4 regions of the Novosphingobium sp. GW821-FHT09E05 genome follow, and region 4 is predicted to be linked to each of the others. Evidence: riboswitches for the same ligand, from Rfam matches in the RefSeq annotation. Region 4 holds a riboswitch; each other region holds the start of a gene.
What was found. Region 4 has a riboswitch for cobalamin ahead of AC07M9_RS19800 (TonB-dependent receptor plug domain-containing protein). Riboswitches for the same ligand answer to the same signal wherever they lie in the genome.
Positions count from the first base shown of each region.

Region 1: another riboswitch for cobalamin. It lies ahead of AC07M9_RS03775 (TonB-dependent receptor plug domain-containing protein); the one in region 4 lies ahead of AC07M9_RS19800 (TonB-dependent receptor plug domain-containing protein).
Region 2: another riboswitch for cobalamin. It lies ahead of AC07M9_RS15665 (TonB-dependent receptor plug domain-containing protein); the one in region 4 lies ahead of AC07M9_RS19800 (TonB-dependent receptor plug domain-containing protein).
Region 3: another riboswitch for cobalamin. It lies ahead of cobW (cobalamin biosynthesis protein CobW); the one in region 4 lies ahead of AC07M9_RS19800 (TonB-dependent receptor plug domain-containing protein).

Region 1 is NZ_JBWKOQ010000001.1:805,445-809,589, forward strand. It holds gene AC07M9_RS03765 (hypothetical protein) at 1-33, opposite strand, end outside; gene AC07M9_RS03770 (cell wall hydrolase) at 183-1,433, opposite strand; cobalamin riboswitch at 1,612-1,799, shown strand; gene AC07M9_RS03775 (TonB-dependent receptor plug domain-containing protein) at 1,904-3,763, shown strand; gene AC07M9_RS03780 (ABC transporter substrate-binding protein) at 3,952-4,145, shown strand, end outside.
Region 2 is NZ_JBWKOQ010000003.1:273,086-277,230, reverse strand. It holds gene AC07M9_RS15665 (TonB-dependent receptor plug domain-containing protein) at 1-1,419, opposite strand, end outside; cobalamin riboswitch at 1,591-1,834, opposite strand; gene AC07M9_RS15660 (nuclear transport factor 2 family protein) at 1,920-2,981, opposite strand; gene AC07M9_RS15655 (SDR family oxidoreductase) at 2,978-3,724, opposite strand; gene AC07M9_RS15650 (TonB-dependent receptor) at 3,811-4,145, opposite strand, start outside.
Region 3 is NZ_JBWKOQ010000003.1:388,447-392,591, reverse strand. It holds gene AC07M9_RS16140 (SDR family NAD(P)-dependent oxidoreductase) at 1-130, shown strand, start outside; gene AC07M9_RS16135 (ABCB family ABC transporter ATP-binding protein/permease) at 211-2,031, shown strand; cobalamin riboswitch at 2,222-2,460, shown strand; gene cobW (cobalamin biosynthesis protein CobW) at 2,650-3,699, shown strand; gene cobN (cobaltochelatase subunit CobN) at 3,944-4,145, shown strand, end outside.
Region 4 is NZ_JBWKOQ010000008.1:44,397-48,541, forward strand. It holds gene AC07M9_RS19795 (DUF1636 domain-containing protein) at 1-150, opposite strand, end outside; gene AC07M9_RS19800 (TonB-dependent receptor plug domain-containing protein) at 150-2,111, opposite strand; cobalamin riboswitch at 2,226-2,419, opposite strand; gene AC07M9_RS19805 (cobyrinic acid a,c-diamide synthase CobB) at 2,493-3,809, shown strand; gene mdoH (glucans biosynthesis glucosyltransferase MdoH) at 3,788-4,145, opposite strand, start outside.

The DNA of each region.
Region 1 (4,145 bases), on a different contig from region 4:
CCCGCCCCAGGCGGCGGCAAAACGGATGGTCATGTGCGATGGGCCTCTTTGTTCGGGGTCTTGGCGTGGCCCCTTCCTAGCAGGGAAGGGGCTAAGCCATCATGAGAGGACTTGGTTGCTTAAGTCTTGACCAAGACCCCTAGGGGGTTTCCCCGGTCTATCTCTTTGCAATCGATTGATTATCAATTCTGCGGGTTGGCTATCCAGCGCCCGGAGTTAGCATACTCGGCCTTGATGCCCTCCGAGGCGGGCAGGTTCTGCGCGCGGTAGAGGGCGTCCCCGCCGCGCTGGGTGACTGCGGTGGAATAGACCGGCGCGGGGGCGGTGGCGGTGGCGGCCTGCGGGGCCGGGGCGGCGATCGCCCGGGTCTCGACGAGGCCGAAGGCGCGCTGCACCGCCAGCGGGTCGAGCGCGGCGGTGGTGTCGGCGCTGTCGTCGCGGCGGTGCGGGGCGGCCACCGGCTCGCCGCCGAGGTAGGCGTAGCGGAAGGTCGCCGGACTGCCCGCCGCGCCGCGCAAAGCGTAGAACCGGTGCGCGCCGATGGTGCCGAGGTAATTGAGGCTCGGCGCCCAGTAGGGGCTGACCTGGACCGTGTGGTAATGGGTGGCGAGGCCGACCGGCGCGTAGACGTAGCCCGCCAGCGCGGCGCGGGCGACGGCCTCGGCGCGGTCCCAGAACAGGCGCTGCGGGCGGCGGGCCAGCGCGCCGTCGCAGGTGAACGAGAACTGGCAGCCGGTCGAGCGCTCGGAGCCCTGGTAGACGACGCCGCACACGGTCTTGGGATAGCTGGGGTGGGCGACGCGGTTGAGCACCACCTGCGCCACCGCGCGCTGGCCGGCGTCGGCTTCGCTCGCGGCTTCGTAGTAGATCGCGGCGGTCAGGCACTGCAGCGCGCGGCTGCGGTCGACGCCTGAGTTGTCGATGCGGAAGGCGCGGGCGATCGGGCCGGGGCCGGAAACCGCGTCGTCGGCGTCGGAGTGGATGCCCTCGCCCACGCGCAGGGGGGCGACCTCGCTGTCGAGGTAATAGAACGCCGAGCCGGGGAAGCTGGCGCCCGCCTGCTCGAAGGGCATCGGCGCGACCGGGGTGTCCTGCGTCCCCGCGTCGGCGATGGCGAAGCGGTCGGGCGCGGCGAAGGCGGGCAGCGCCACGGCGGCGAGCGCGGCGACGCCGAGCGTCCAGCGGCGATGGAGCTTCAGCGGGTGGCGGCCGATGCCGTGCGCGCGGCGGGCAAAACGGCCCGAAAAGTCGCGCGGGCGTTCCCAGCCATCGAATCCGCGCGCGTCCGCCGGAGCGGCCGGGAGTTCGGAAAAGGCGGCGGCTGGGGGCACTCGGTTCCTGTCAAAGCATGGGCGCAGTTCGGCAGCACCGGGCCTAGCTGCGCAAGCCGCGCGGCGCATCCCGCCATTCGTCGCCGTCCCGTTGCGGTACAGGGCGGGGCTCTACGCTTAAGGCCTTAAGAAATTGCCGATAGCCGTCATCCCGGCGAACGCCGGGACCGCCGGGCAGCCTTGAGGCAATGCACCGCCTGCATCCCTGCTCGGCTCGGTCAGCGATCCCTGCTCTCGCAGGGATGACGGTTCGCTTGCAAACCGTGCAACTCCGCACTATCGGCGCTCTCACGTCATGGGTGCCCGGTTTGCCGGGCCTAAGAGGGAAGCCGGCCGCAACTGCCGGCGCTGCCCCCGCAACTGTGACCGGAGAGCCCGTCTCCATCGCGCCACTGGCCTCATGGCTGGGAAGGCGGGGGCGGGCGATGATCCGGGAGCCAGGAGACCTGCCCAGGATGGTCGTTCCGCAGCCGGACGGGGTGTTCCGGGTGCAGCGGGTCCGCGTGCCATGAGGGGCGCGCGAGGCCTCCGCCATGAACGGCGAGACACGTTCAAGGTTCGGAGGACATATAATGAAGTACCTGTTTCTGCTCGGCACCGCGCTGGCGGCAAGCACTCCCGCGATGGCGCAGGAGGCCGGCGTGTTCGACGAGGGCGATCCCGCCGCCATCCGCATGGAGCGCGGCCAGATCGTCGTCACCGCCACCCGCGAGCCCACCCCCGTCACCCAGGTCGGGCAGTCGGTCAGCGTCGTCACCCGCGACCAGATCGAGCGTTTCCAGGCGACCAGCGCCACCGACGTGCTGGCGCGCATTCCCGGCGTCAGCGTCGTGCAGTCGGGCGGCTTCGGCCAGCCTTCCAGCGTCTTCGTCCGCGGCGCCGAGAACGCGCAGAGCCTGGTGCTGATCGACGGCGTGCGCATCAACGATCCGGGTGACGTCGGCGGCGGCTTCGACTTCGGCAACCTGACGATCGGCCAGTTCGACCGCGTCGAGATTGTGCGCGGATCGTCGGGCGTGCTGTGGGGCAGCCGCGCGATCGGCGGCGTCATCAACTTCATCACCGCACGGCCCACCGAGCAGTGGACCGCCCGCGCGCAGGCCGAATACGGCTGGCGCGACCGCCGGAACGTGAGCGCTTCCGCCGCCGGCCTCGTCGGCCCGGTAGGCCTGACGCTCGGCGGCAACTGGCTGAAGGGCGACGGTTACTCCGCCTTCAATGAGCGCCGAGGCGCCACCGAGAAGGACGGCTTCGAGAGCAAGTCGGCCAATGCGCGCGCGCAGGTCGAACTGGCGCAGGGCCTGTCGGTCGATGCCGGCGGCTTCTACACCAAGGGCGACTACGACTACGACAACACCGGCGCCGATGCGCTGAACGTGGGCCGCAAGCGGGACACGCTGGGCTATGCCAACGTGCGGTATTCGGGGCTGGAGGACCGGCTTTCGGCGCGGATCGGCTACGGCATCAACGACACCAACCGCGTGTCGGACGACGCCGTGTTCGGCCCCTACGAGACCAACGGCCGCACCGAGCGCTTCGAAGGCCAGCTGTCCTTCGCCCCGATCGAGATGGCCAGCGTCCAGCTGGGCGCCGAGACCGAGAAGCAGAAGTTCGACGACAACTACGGCTCGAAGGACAGCACCTCGCTCGACAGCTACTACGGCAACCTCACGGTGCGTCCGCTGACGGGCCTCACGCTGAACGGCGGCCTGCGCTACGACGACCACGAGGACTTCGGCCACAGGACCACCTTCGCCGCCAACGGCGCCTGGGTGCTGGGCGAGGGCGACGAGGCCCCGATCCTGCGCGCCAGCTACGGCGAGGGCTTCAAGGCGCCTTCGCTCTACCAGCTCTACAGCAACGCCGGCTTCCGCGCGCTCGATCCCGAGACCTCCAAGAGCTGGGATGCCGGCGTGGAACTGCCCTTCGCGCAGGGAACCGGTGCCTTCACGGTGACTTACTTCGACAGGAAGACCAAAAACCTGATCGACTACGACCTGACGCAGTTCAACTACTACAACGTCGGGCGCGCACGGGCGCAGGGCGTGGAACTGGGCATGCAGGTCACCAACTGGGAAGGCTTCGACGTCAACATCGCCGCCACCTACCTAGACGCGACCAACGAGCTGACCGGTGACCGCCTTGCCCGCCGGCCGCGCACCAACCTTTACGCCAGCATCGACAAGGCGTGGGAGCTGGGCCTCAAGCTGGGCGCGGACCTGCGGGTCGGCGGCGGTCGCTATGACGACACCGCGAACACGCAGTACGTCGGCGGCCATGTCGTCGCCGGCCTGCGCGCGGCCTTCGCCGTCACCGGGAACGTCGAGGTCTACGGCCGGGTCGAGAACCTGTTCGACGAGCACTACGAAACGGTGCGGACCTACGGCACGCCCGGCCGTTCGGCCTACGCCGGCGTCCGCGTGAAGATGTGACGGCAGGGTCGGTCGCTACAGGGCCGACCCGGGCAGCCCTTCCCTCGGGGCAGGGGTCGTCGTTTCCGACCCGCACACCCACACCTCGTCATTCCCGCGAAGGCGGGAACCCATCTGATGGCCGGGCCACACGAAGCGACCTCAGATGGGTCCCCGCCTTCGCAGGGACGACGAAGATGGGGGCGGGGATGACCATGCGCCCCGTCGCCGCTCTGCTAGCTCTAACCCTCACCCTCACTCTCGCCGCCTGCGGGCCGGGCGCCCCCGTCGTCGATGCCGCGCGGCCGCGCATCGTCTCGCTCAACCCCTGCACCGACGCGGTGCTGGCCGAGGTGGCGTATCCCGGGCAGCTGCTGGCGATCTCGCACTACAGCCACGACCC
Region 2 (4,145 bases), on a different contig from region 4:
CGCCTGCCACGTCAAGGTTCCGCCCGCGAACCGGCCGCCGATGCTGACGTTGACGCCCAGGCTTTCCTCAGGCTCGAGGTTCGGGTTGCCCTTCTCGCAGCACGGATCGATCTGGTAGAGCTGGGACGCGCTGGGGAGCAGGAATGAGGTTCCGCCGTTGGCCTCAAGATAGAGGTCCTCGCTCAGGTCGAAGCGGCCCGAGACGTTCCAGACCGTCTTCTTCGATCCGCTGCCGTCATTGTAGCGCAGCCCCGCCGACAGGCGCGCGCGGTCCGACAGGTCGTCGGTGGTGCGCACCTGCAGTACGCCGGCCTGGACCTTCTCCTTTGTCTTGCCGATCAGCAGGACGTCGTCGCGGCCCTTGAAGTTCTGGAAGTCGTAGCCGACGAGGTACTCCAGCCCGCTATGCGGCCGCAGCTTGACCACGGCGCTGCCGCCGAAGTCCTTGTAGCCCCAATAGGTCCCGGCCGGGTAGATCACCACCGGCTCGCCGGTCGCCAGGTCGTTGCGGATCTGGACGTAGGCGGTGTTCCAGTCGTGGTAGTAGCCCTTGAGGAAGAACTGCACCGTCTCGCTGCCGACGTAGTCGAGGCGGATGCTGGCGATCTCCTCGTTGCGGTCGTTGCGGCTTTCGCGCACGCGGATCGCGGAGAGGTTGTCGAGCTTGGCCTCGGTGTGCTGGTACTGCAGGTTCAGCAGCAGATCGGAATTGAAGTCGTACTGGTACTTGCCGCCGATCGACCACAGGTCGTAGCCACGCTTGCGGTCGGTCGCACTGGGCTCCATCTCGCTGTAGGGCCGGTAGCCTTCCGACCTGTTGTGCGACCCCCAGGCGACGAAGCGATGCCTGCCCAGGCTACCCCGGACGTAGCCGTCGACATTGGTGCCCGCCCGGCTGTCGACCTGAGCGTTGACCTGACCGCCGAACTCGTCGCTGAACGAACGGGTTACCACGTTGATGACGCCTGCTGCCGCCTGCGTGCCATAGAAGAGGCTCTCGCCGCCCTTCAGCACCTCGATCCGCTCGACCATGCTGGCGGGCAGCGTGTCGTTGGGCGAGGTGCCGCCGTAGAGGCGGTTGTTGATGCGGATGCCGTCCACGGTCCACAGCACGTCCTGCGTACGCGATCCCTGCATCGAGACGTCGACGTAGCTGAACGGCCCGTTGCCCGGCATGACGTAGAGCCCCGGCACCGTCTGCAGCGCCGCCGCCACATCGACTGCGCCCCGGTCGTCGATATCCTGCTCGCTGACCTGATAGAGGTCGCTACCGTAGCGGCTGAGTTCCTGCGGCAGCGTCTCCTCGACGCTCTTGCCGGTGACGATGATGGAATCCGCGTCCTCTTCGGCCATGGCCACGGAGGGCGCGAGCAGGAGGACGACGGCAAGCGCCGTGTGCGAAACGTATCGTGATTGCATTGCAAAAAGCCCCGTCGGCGCCAGCGAAACTGACGAGGGCTTCCGCGCGAACGGCCGGTCCACGCGCCGGACGGACGCCATGAGCGCCCGGCACATGTGCCGGTGCGGCCCTCGCCGCACATGCGTCGCTCAGACGGAGTTCCGTGCCGCGGCCATCCCCTGGACCAAGGCAAGAGCGACCATGCGCGGGCAGGTCTCCTGGCTCACGGGTCACTGCGTCGATGCACGGCCTTCCCAGGCCTCGCATGACTTAGCGTCCGGCCCAGTGGCTGGCGGCGTGGAACCTTGTCCCGCCGCACATGTGCATCGCGCTCGCCGCTTACAGTTGCAGGGACAGCCTCGGATTCGGACAATCAAGCCCTCACCGTGTTCCCTATTAAGCCCCTTTCGGGGCACCAGCGCGATCTTGCCGAAGTACTGTTGGGCACTTCGACTGCGAGCGCCTTAGACAGAGGATGGCGCAACTGCAAGACGTTCGATGGCTTGGCATCGTGGAGGAGTCACCTGCCCATGAAGGCGTAGACCGGATCTCCCTGCCCCCGGCAGCCATGGAGGTCGAGGGCGCCGTACATGCCGCCCGTCATGTCGCGCGTGCTGGGTTCCGTGCGCGACCAGTCGAGCACGAAGGTACGCTCCGCGATCGCCCAGCGGTCGGCACGGCGCTCGAAGCGGTCGACGTAGCGGCCGCCGGTGAGGGTGTCGTTTCCGTCGCGGCCGGTCGAGACGGCGATGACGTAAGTCTCGCCCACGGCGCCGTCACCCTCCACCTCGATCCACTGGTTGGCGATGGAGTGGAAGGTCTGCTCATAGCTTTGCTCGACGAGCGCACAGATCGCCTTGGCGAAATCGCGACCGCTGCCGTTGAAGGCCCCGCTGACCACGCTCGCATCGTCGTGAAACACGTTCCCCAGCAAGGCGCCATCGGCCCGGTCCACCCCCCGGCAATAGGCCATCGTGATATCGGCAATCTGTTGGCGCGCAATCACGGCGTCGATCATGTTCGCGTCATGGCTCATCGGCTCGGCTCCTTTTGTCCTGTTCTTCGCGCGCGCCTGCGTGAGCAGCGCGATCCCGGCGTCGGCGGCGCCGTGCCCGCCTATCGGTACCTGATGGTCAAGCCCGCCGAGGCCGGGCAGAGCGTTCCCGCCGATCCAGTTCACATTGGTGTCGAGAACATAAGTGCGGTGGCTCAGTCGCCATTCGCCGCCCCGCCGCTCGTGGCGGTCGAGGTAGCGGCCACAGATAAGGTGCTGGGTGGCCGGCCCCGCTTCTCCCGCACTCGAGGCATAGGCCATGACGTAGCTTTCCGAGGCAGCGCGGTCGCCGTCGAGTTCAATCCCCATCTGCGCGGTGCGGTGGAGCGTCACCGGCCCGGCCTTCTGCGCGCCCGTCAGCATTGCCGCGAAATCGCGCGCGGTGCCTTCGAAGAAGCGGTAATCGACGGTGGCGTCATCGTGGTAGCACCCCGCCAACAAGCCCTTATCCGCGCGGTCGACAGCGCGGCTGTGGCCCGCCAGGACGTTGGCGATGGCCTGGACATCTGCAACCTGACCGATGTTCATCCCACCGTCTCCCCGTTGTCTATGACGATGTGGGTCCCGGTGATCTGCCGCGATTCCTCGGAGGCGAGGAACAGGACGAGGTTGGCCACGTCCTCCGGACTGCCCTGCCCATGCGCGTTGACTTGGTCGAGCCCGGCGTTGTCCTGTGGCAATTGCGCGAGCGCGGCCTGCGTCATCGGTGTGTCGTGCGCGCCGGGCGCGATGGCATTGACGCGGATGCGGTAGCCCTGTTCGATGCAGTGCACCGCCACGCTGCGGGTGAGCGCCAGGATGCCCGCCTTCGCCGCGCTGTAGGCCGGGATCGCGCTGATGCCCTTGAGCGCCGCGACCGAGGCGACGTTGACGATCGAGCCGCCGCCGCCCTTGGTCATGTGCGGCAGTGCCGACTTGCAGCCCAGGAAGCAGCCCTCGACCATTATCTGCATCTGCAGGCGGAAGGTGTCGAGATCGCAGTCCTCGACATTGCCGAAGCGCACGAGGCCGGCGTTGTTGACCAACACATCGAGCCTGCCGAAGTGCGCCACGGTCTGTTCGACCACCGCGCGCCACTGCGCCTCGTCGCGCACGTCGTGCTCGAGGAACAGCGCGCCCGGGATCGAGGCGGCGACCGCGCGGCCAAGGTCGGCCTGGAGGTCGGTGATGACGACCTGCGCGCCCTCCGCCGCCAGCAACCGCGCGTCGGCGGCGCCGAGCCCGGAAGCGCCGCCGGTGATGAGGGCGACTTTGCCTGCTACGCGGTTCATGATCGTGTCTTTCGTGAAGGTTCGGGCGCAATATCCCCCTCGCTCGTCATTCCCGCGCAGGCGGGAACGACGAAGAAAGGTTGGCATCAGAAGTCGAAGCTGGCCGAGGCGCCGAACTGGCGCGGCGGGGCGTAGCCGGCGATGCCGCCGTAGCCGGGCGAATCGTAGACCGTCGACAGGTAGCGGGAGTCGAGCAGGTTGGTCGCCCACAGCCCCACCGACCAAGCGCCGCCGTCGGGCTTGTAGGTGAGCGAGGCGTCGACCAAGTGCGTCGGCTGGATCTTCGAGCGCGGGGTGTCGAGGATCGCCGTGTAATACTTCGAACTGGTGTAGGTGTAGGACACGTCGCTGACGAGGTCCGCGCCGTTGCCGAGCGGGATCACGAAATTGGCCCCGAAGCTGGCGTTCCATTTCGGCGCGT
Region 3 (4,145 bases), on a different contig from region 4:
CGCCGTCCAGCCGGGCCGCCTGTTCGACGCCGAGCGCGCCGCCCTGCAGCTGCTTGACGTGATCGAGGAATTCAAAGTGCCCGACAGCGGCAAGCTGTTCGACTACGAAGGCACCGAAATCCCGTTCTGATCATGGCGGGTCTTTGGCGCCGTTGCCGGATTGTTGCAGCGGACACTTCCTTAAACCGCGCCGATCCCTAAATAGCAACGATGCCTCCCGATACAGCCGTACCCGATTCCAACGCCCGCCACGACGGCTGGCGCACGCTTCTGCGCTTCATGCCGTACCTCTGGCCGCGCGACGACGCCGGACTGCGGTGGCGGATCGTGTGGGCCTGCGTGTTCATCCTGCTCTCGACGGGCACGCAGTTGGTGCTGCCGTATCTGATGAAGTGGGCGGTCGACCTGATGGGCGCCACTGGGCCCAAGATGGTCCAGCTGGCGATGCTGACGGTGCTGGCCTACTCGGCCGGGCGGCTCCTGCAGACGGTTTTCGACAACCTGCGCAACATCGTGTTCGAGCGGGTCGGCCAGGACGCGACGCGGGCGCTGGCGGAGAACGTGTTCGGCCAGCTCCACCGCCTGAGCCTGCGCTTCCACCTCGCGCGGCGCACCGGCGAGGTCACCAAGACCATCGAGCGCGGGACCAAGAGCATCGACACGATGCTCTATTTCATGCTGTTCAACATCGCCCCGACCATCCTGCAGCTGCTGGTCGTCGCGGTGATCTTCTACATCAACTTTGGCATCGGGCTCGTACTCGCCACCGCCTTGGCCGTCGCGGCCTATATCTGGGTCACGCGCACGATCACCGAGTGGCGGACCAAGCTGCGCGAGCAGATGAACCGGCTAGATGGGCAGGCGCTGTCGCGCGCGGTGGATTCGCTGCTGAACTACGAGACGGTGAAGTACTTCTCCGCCGAGGCGCGTGAGGAGGCTCGCTACGCGCAGGCCACCCGCGCCTATGCGGTGGCGGCGGTGAAGAGTGAGAACTCGCTCGGGCTGCTCAACATCGTCCAGGGCGTCGTGGTCACGCTGCTGATGGCGGGTGCGCTCGCGTGGACGGTCTGGGGCTGGTACCGCGGCCAGTACACGGCGGGCCAATTGGTCTTCGTGCAGACCTACCTGACGCAGCTGTTCCGCCCGCTCGACATGCTGGGCATGGTCTACCGCACCATCCGGCAGGGCCTGATCGACATGGCGGAGATGTTCCGCCTGCTCGACACCCAGGTCGAAGTGCCCGACGCGCCCGGCGCGCCGGCGCTGGTGATCCGCCAGCCCTCGATCGTGTTCGACGAGGTGGTGTTCGGCTACGATCCCGACCGCACGATCCTGCACGGGCTGTCGTTCGAGGTGCCCGCCGGACAGGCCTTCGCGGTGGTCGGCCCCTCGGGCGCGGGCAAGTCCACGCTCGCGCGGCTGCTGTTCCGCTTCTACGACCCGCTTTCGGGCCGGATCCTGATCGACGGGCAGGACATCCGCGAGGTCACGCAGTCAAGCCTGCGGGCCGCGATCGGCATCGTGCCGCAGGATTCGGTGCTGTTCAACGACACCATCGGCTACAACATCGGCTACGGCCGCGACGGCGCCAGCCTCGAGGAGATCGAGGCCGCCGCGCAGGGCGCCGCGCTGACCAGCCTGATCGCCCGCCTGCCCAAGGGCTTCGCCACCGAAGTGGGCGAGCGCGGCCTCAAGCTCTCGGGCGGCGAGAAGCAGCGCGTCGCCATCGCCCGCACCCTCGTCAAGAACCCGCCGATCCTCGTGCTCGACGAGGCCACCAGCGCGCTCGACACGCGGACCGAGCAGGACATCCTCGCCACCCTCCACCGCGTCGCCGAACACCGTACCTCGCTGTCCATCGCACACCGGCTGTCCACCATCGCCGATGCGGACAAGATCCTGGTGCTGAACGAAGGCCGGCTGGTGGAGAGCGGCAGCCATGCGCAGCTCCTGCGCCGCGAAGGCCTCTACACCGAGATGTGGTCGCGCCAGGCCGCCGAGGCCGAGGCGATGATCGAGGCGGCGGAATAGGCGCCGCCCACGGGAATCGCACTTCACGACAGGCGGTCCCGACGCATCACTCCCCGCCGCTCCCTCATATCTGGCGAGCAGATGGCCGCCCCCCCGATCGGCCCGACGCTGACCACGTCGCCCGCAATCTTCCGATTGGCACACCGCAAAAATCCCCCTATTGCCGCCCTCGGACCGGCGTTAACGCGCCGGTTTCGAAGATCGCGCCGGTGCCTCGAAAGAGGCTTAAAACGGGAAGGCGGTGCGGGTGGTTCACCACCCAACTCCGCAGCTGTCCCTGCAACTGTAAGCGGCGAGCGCGATGCACATCGTTTCCCCCAGCCGGGGAAGCAGCCACTGGGCCGGACGCTAAGTCATGCGGGGCCTGGGAAGGCGTGCATCAAGCCCTGACCCGCGAGCCAGGAGACCTGCCGGCGTTCTGGTCGCTCTTGCCTTGGTCCAGGGGATGGTCACGGCACGGTACTTCCGTCTGAGCGACGTTCGTCATGCGGCCGGGGCCGCATCGGCACAACGCGCCGGGCGTCCTCGCGCCTGCCCGACGCGCGTGCCGGGTCGTCGATCGCCCGATCGATGGGACGCCCCGCCGTGCAGAAGTCGCCCGGCGCGGGGAGAAGACCATTGAGCAAAGTGCCCACCACCGTCATCACCGGCTTCCTGGGAGCGGGCAAGACCACGCTCGTGCGCCACCTGCTGCAGAACGCGGGCGGCCGCCGCATCGCTCTCATCATCAACGAGTTCGGCGACGTCGGCGTCGACAGCGAACTGGTGAAGGGCTGCAACGACGAGGCCTGCCCCGAGGACGACATCGTCGAACTGGCCAACGGCTGCATCTGCTGCACCGTCGCCGACGATTTCCTGCCCACCATGATGAAGCTGCTCGACCGGCCCAACCCGCCCGAGCACATCATCATCGAGACCTCCGGCCTCGCCCTGCCCAAGCCGCTGGTGAAGGCCTTCCAGTGGCCCGACATCCGCACCCGCGCGACCGTCGACGGCGTCATCGCGCTGATCGACGCCGATGCCGTGGCGGCCGGCCGCTTCGCCACCGACGAGGTCGCGCTGGCCGCCGCCCGGGCCGCCGACCCCAACCTCGACCACGACAGCCCGCTCGAAGAGCTGTTCGAAGAGCAGCTCGGATGCGCTGACATGGTCGTGCTCAACAAGACCGACCTCGTCGATGCCGAGGCGCTGGCCCATGTCGAAGGGCTGGTCGGGGCCGAGACCCGTCCCGGCGTCAAGATCATCCACGCCGACCACGGCGCGGTCGACATCGCCGCCCTGCTCGGCATCACCGCGGCGGCCGAGGACGACCTCGACAGCCGCAAGTCGCATATCGACGGCCTCGACGAAGGCCACGACCACGACGACTTCGACAGCTTCGTCGCCTCGGGCGGTGACGTGGCCGACCTCGACGCGCTGGTTGCGCAGATGGCCACGCTGATCGCCGCGCACGACGTGCTGCGCATCAAGGGCATGGTCGCGGTCGCGGGCAAGCCCAGCCGCCTCATCGTGCAGGCCGTCGGCCCGCGTATCCAGCACTTCTACGACCGCGCCTGGAAGCCCGGCGAACCGCGCCGCACGCAGCTGGTGGTGATCGGCCAGAAGGGCCTCGACCGCGCCGCCATCGAGGCAGGATTGGCCGACGTTCTCGGTGCGGTGACGGTCTGAACGAGCCGATGCCGATGCCCATCCCGCCCCACCCCATCCCACAAAACCCCGTCGTCCCCGCGCAGGCGGGGACCCCGCTTGTTCCTTCGAGCGGGGCGGAAGGGAAGCGGGGCCCCCGCCTTCACGGGGGCGACGGGGTGTGGGGTGCGAGCATCCTTCTCTCGGGTAGCGGGAGGTGGGCCGCCCGTACCGTGCGCGTGGCGCGCACAAACCGGGACACTGCCGCCATGCGAAACCCCGCCTGATGCACCTGCTCTCCGCCACCCCCGGCACCATCACCAACGGCGAGGAGGCCATCGACCTCGACCAGCCGCCGGGCGACATCGTCATCCTGACGGTGGCGGACAGCGAGCTCGCCTGCTTCGCCAAGGCCGCCGCGCAGTTGCCGCAAGGTGGCATTAGCGTGCGGTTAGCGAACCTGTTGCAGCTCAAGCACCCCTACTCGA
Region 4 (4,145 bases):
CAGCTTCGGGTCGGCGGCCTGCACTTCGCGCATCGCCTCTTCCAGCAAGGCCCCGCCGCGCCGGCCCCGGTCGTCCTCGCGCACGTCCGCGCTGAGCTTGCAGGTGTTGCAGACGACGACCGAGGGGCCGGGCGCGACGGGTTCGAGCATCAGAAGCGGCTCCTTATGCCGAAGGTCACGGTGCGGCCCAGGGTGCCGTAGCCGCTGACCGTCTCGTAGTCCTTGTCGGTGAGGTTCTCGGCGCGGGCCTGCAGGGTCAGGCCGTCCGTAACCTGCCACTGCGCGCGCAGGTCGACCAGCCAGTAGTCGTCGAGCTTCGCGGTGCCGGTGGCGGCGTTGAAGCTCTCCCCTGAATAGCGCGCGGCGACGCTGGCGCGCAGCCCCTGCGGCAGCTCGATCCCGGCCTCCGCATTGGCGAGGTGGCGGGGCACGCGCTGGAGCTGGCGGCCGTAGGTGGCGCCGGCGGTGCGGTCCTCGGCCTCGATCCAGCTGTAGTTGCCGTTCGCGAACAGCACGCCCAGCTTGCCCGAGGCGGAAAGCTCAAGCCCGCGCGCCTTGGCCGCCTTGACGTTGGCGTAGTAGCCGAAGCGCGTCGTGGTGGTGCCGGGGATATAGCAGACGGCGGGCTGCGCGCCCGCGGTCGGGCAATAGGCGAAGTCGATCAGGTTGTCGGTGTCACGCTGGAACCAGGTGGCGGCGAGGTGCAGCGCCTCTCCGAAGTTCTGCTCGGCGGCGACTTCCCAGCCCTTGGCCTTTTCGGGGCTGAGGTCGGCGACGCCGTAGATGCTGAACATCTGGTAGAGCGAGGGGGCCTTGTAGCCTTCCGAATAGCTGGCGCGCAGGACCGTGGCGCCCGCGTTGGGGGTGTAGACCGCGCCCGCGCTCAGCACGGTGTTGCTCCCGAAGCGCGACTGGTCGGAATAGCGCGCGCCGCCGTTCAGGGTCAGGCCGGTGACGGGCGTGATGCGCAGTTCGCCGTAGACGCTGTTGGTGTCCACGCTGGTGGGCGTCAGCACATAGGGAGCGGTGTTGTTGCCGGGCGAGGCAGTGGTCATCCGCTGTTCCTCGCGCTCGGCGCCGAACACGGCCTGGACCGCGTCGGAGGCGGTGTAGGTGCCCTGGTACTCGTAGCGGCGGACCCGGCCGTGCGCGTCGAAGCTGATTGCGCGGATCTTGCGCGCCGGGTCGTAGTTGGCGCGGTCGGTCTCGCCCTGGAGGAACGCCACGCGGTTGACGAGCTTGCCGTCCAGCAGCGCGAAGTTGAGCCCGGCGTAGCCCGACCACTCTTTCGTCAGGCCATAGGCGAGAGTGTCGCCGCTGGTGCCGTCGAAGTCGTTGTTGGACTTCGACCAGTAGCCGCGCAGGTCGAGGCTGACGCCCGGCGCGACGCGCACCGTCACCGTGCCGCTGGCGGCGCTGCGGGTGTAGCCGTCGGCCTCGGTGCCGTTCGAACGGGCGGAGATGCCGTCGGTGGTGAAGCGCGAGGCGGCGAGGCGCCAGTCGATCGCCTCGGACGTGCCGCCCACCCCGGCGCGGGCGGAGACGGTGTCGTGGGTGCCGGCCTCGACCACGACGCTGCCTTCGAGCGGCTCGGCCGGGCGGCGGGTGCGCACGTTGACGACGCCGCCGATCGCGTCGCTGCCCCACAGGATCGACTGGGGCCCGCGCAGGATCTCGATCCGGTCGATGTCGTCGAGCAGCAGGTTGGAGAAGCCGTAGCCGCCCGCGGTGGACGAGGGGTCGGACAGGCGCATGCCGTCGATCACCATGACGCTCTGCCCCGCATCGGCGCCGCGGATGCGCAGCGAGGTGGTGGTGCCGTAGCCGCCGTTGCGCGACAGGCTGATGCCCGGCGTGCGCAGCAGCGCGTCGGTCACGGCGACAGGCTGGAGGGCGACGATCGCGGGCTCGTCGAGCACGGTGACGGTCGAGGAGACGCGGCTCGCGGCGACGGGAGTGCGCAGGGCGGTGACGACGATGCGGTCGGCGGCGCCGTTGCCGCTGTCCAGGTCGCTGCCGGTGTCGTTCGGGTAGGCCTGGGCGTCGTCACGGGCGAGTGCGGGACTCGCAGTAAGAGCGAGTACGGCGACGGCGGTAAGTTTATGATACAACGGTACTTCCTTCAAGCAGACGGCATCGACCCCGCAGGCCGGGCGGCCCACGAGGCTGTGGCTGTCGTCACGCGAGGATTTATACCCCGTTCGTCCGGCACACCCTGTCCGGTCGAAGAACGACGGCGACGGGCAGGTCTCCTGGCTCACGGGTCGGTGCCGGTCCGGCCGCCTTCTCAGGACCTTGCAGGGTCCCAATGGCGTGATGGCCGATGGCTCTCCGCTTACAGTTGCAGGGGCAGCCCCGGGGATTTCACCCGAGTTCCCTTTTGATCCCCTCGCGGGGAACCTGTCGCAAGGCGGGCAACTATCGTGCGGCGAGCCAAGGCGCAAGTGGCCTATGCTTGCGCCGGGAAGCGCGGCCCAATAGGTGCCGGGGCGATGAACGATATGGATATCAGGCACTGCCCGGCGCTGCTGGTCGCCGCCCCCGCCTCGGGGCAGGGCAAGACGCTGGTGACGGCCGCGCTCGCCCGCCGCCACCGCGACGCCGGGCGGCGGGTGCGGGTGTTCAAGTGCGGGCCCGATTTCCTCGACCCGATGGTGCTGGAGGCGGCCAGCGGGGCGCCGGTCCACCAGCTCGACCTGTTCATGTGCGGCGAGGCGGAGTGCCGCAGGCTCCTGCACGAGGCGGCGGGCGAGGCGGACCTGATCCTTGTCGAGGGGGTGATGGGCCTGTTCGACGGCGATCCCAGCGCCGCCGACCTTGCCCAGCGCTTCGGGTTGCCGGTGCTGGCGGTGGTCGACGGATCGGCGATGGCGCAGACCTTCGGGGCGCTCGTCCACGGCCTCGCCACCTACCGGCCGGGGCTGGACCTCCATGCGGTGATCGCCAACCGGGTGGGGAGCGAGCGGCATGCGCAGCTGCTGGAATCGAGCGTCCCACCGGGCGTGACCTGGCTCGGCGCCCTGCCCCGCGAGGCGGGGGTAGCGCTGCCCGAGCGCCATCTCGGGCTGGTGCAGGCAGGCGAAGTGGCTGACCTTGAAGCGCGGCTGGCCCGCGCCGCCGCGCTGCTTGCCGACGCGGCGCTGCACCTGCCGCCGCCGGTCGCTTTTGCGGCACCAGGCGGAATCGCGCCCGAAGTTGCCGGGCTTTCAGGCAAGCGTATCGCCGTGGCGCGGGATGAGGCCTTCGCCTTCCTCTACCCCGCCAATATCGCCTGGCTGGAGCGGGCAGGGGCCCGGCTTTCGTTCTTCTCCCCGCTGCGGGACCAGGCCTTGCCGGAATGCGATGCGCTGTGGCTGCCCGGCGGCTATCCCGAGTTACACGTGGAACAGCTAGCGGCCAACGCACCGATGCTGACGTCGATTTGGGCGCATCACGCAGCGGGCAGGCCGATCCTCGCCGAGTGCGGCGGGATGCTCTACACCTGCGATGCGCTGGACGACGGCAAGGGGACTCGGGCGGAAATGCTGGGTTTGATGCCGGGCGAAGTGACCATGCAGCCACGGCTTGCGGCGCTGGGCATGCAGCAGGTCGCGCTGGAACGCGGCACCCTGCGCGGTCATACCTTCCATTATTCCCGGCTGGAAACGCCGCTGTCGCCTTTCGCGCGGGCGGCGACGCCGGACGGGCGCGAGGGCGAGGCGATCTATAGGCAAGGCTCGCTCATCGCGAGCTACATGCATTTCTACTTCCCATCCGCCCCGCTGGCGGCGGCCGCGCTGTTCGCGCCTCAGGCCTCGACGACCGCCTGATCCTTGAGCGGGGTGAGCGGCTCGGGGCTGGGCAGGCGCGGGGTTTCGGTGATGCCGGGCTCGGGCACGCGGAAGAACTTCGCCGCCGCCGCGCGGTCGCCGAGCGCCTCGCTCGACGACGTGCTGATAAGCCAGGGCGAGGCGAGCAGGCCGACGATGATCGGCGAAAGCCACAGCGCGGTCATCGGGTCGAGCCACGCGGTCGCGGCGAGCGCGGCGCCCAGCAGCAGATGCTCGCGCAGGTCCGGCAGGATCTCGCGCACCGGGATGCGGCGGGCGTCGCGCGACTGGGTGTTCCACCCGGCCGAGATGCCCAGCAAAAGGCCGAGCAGCGCC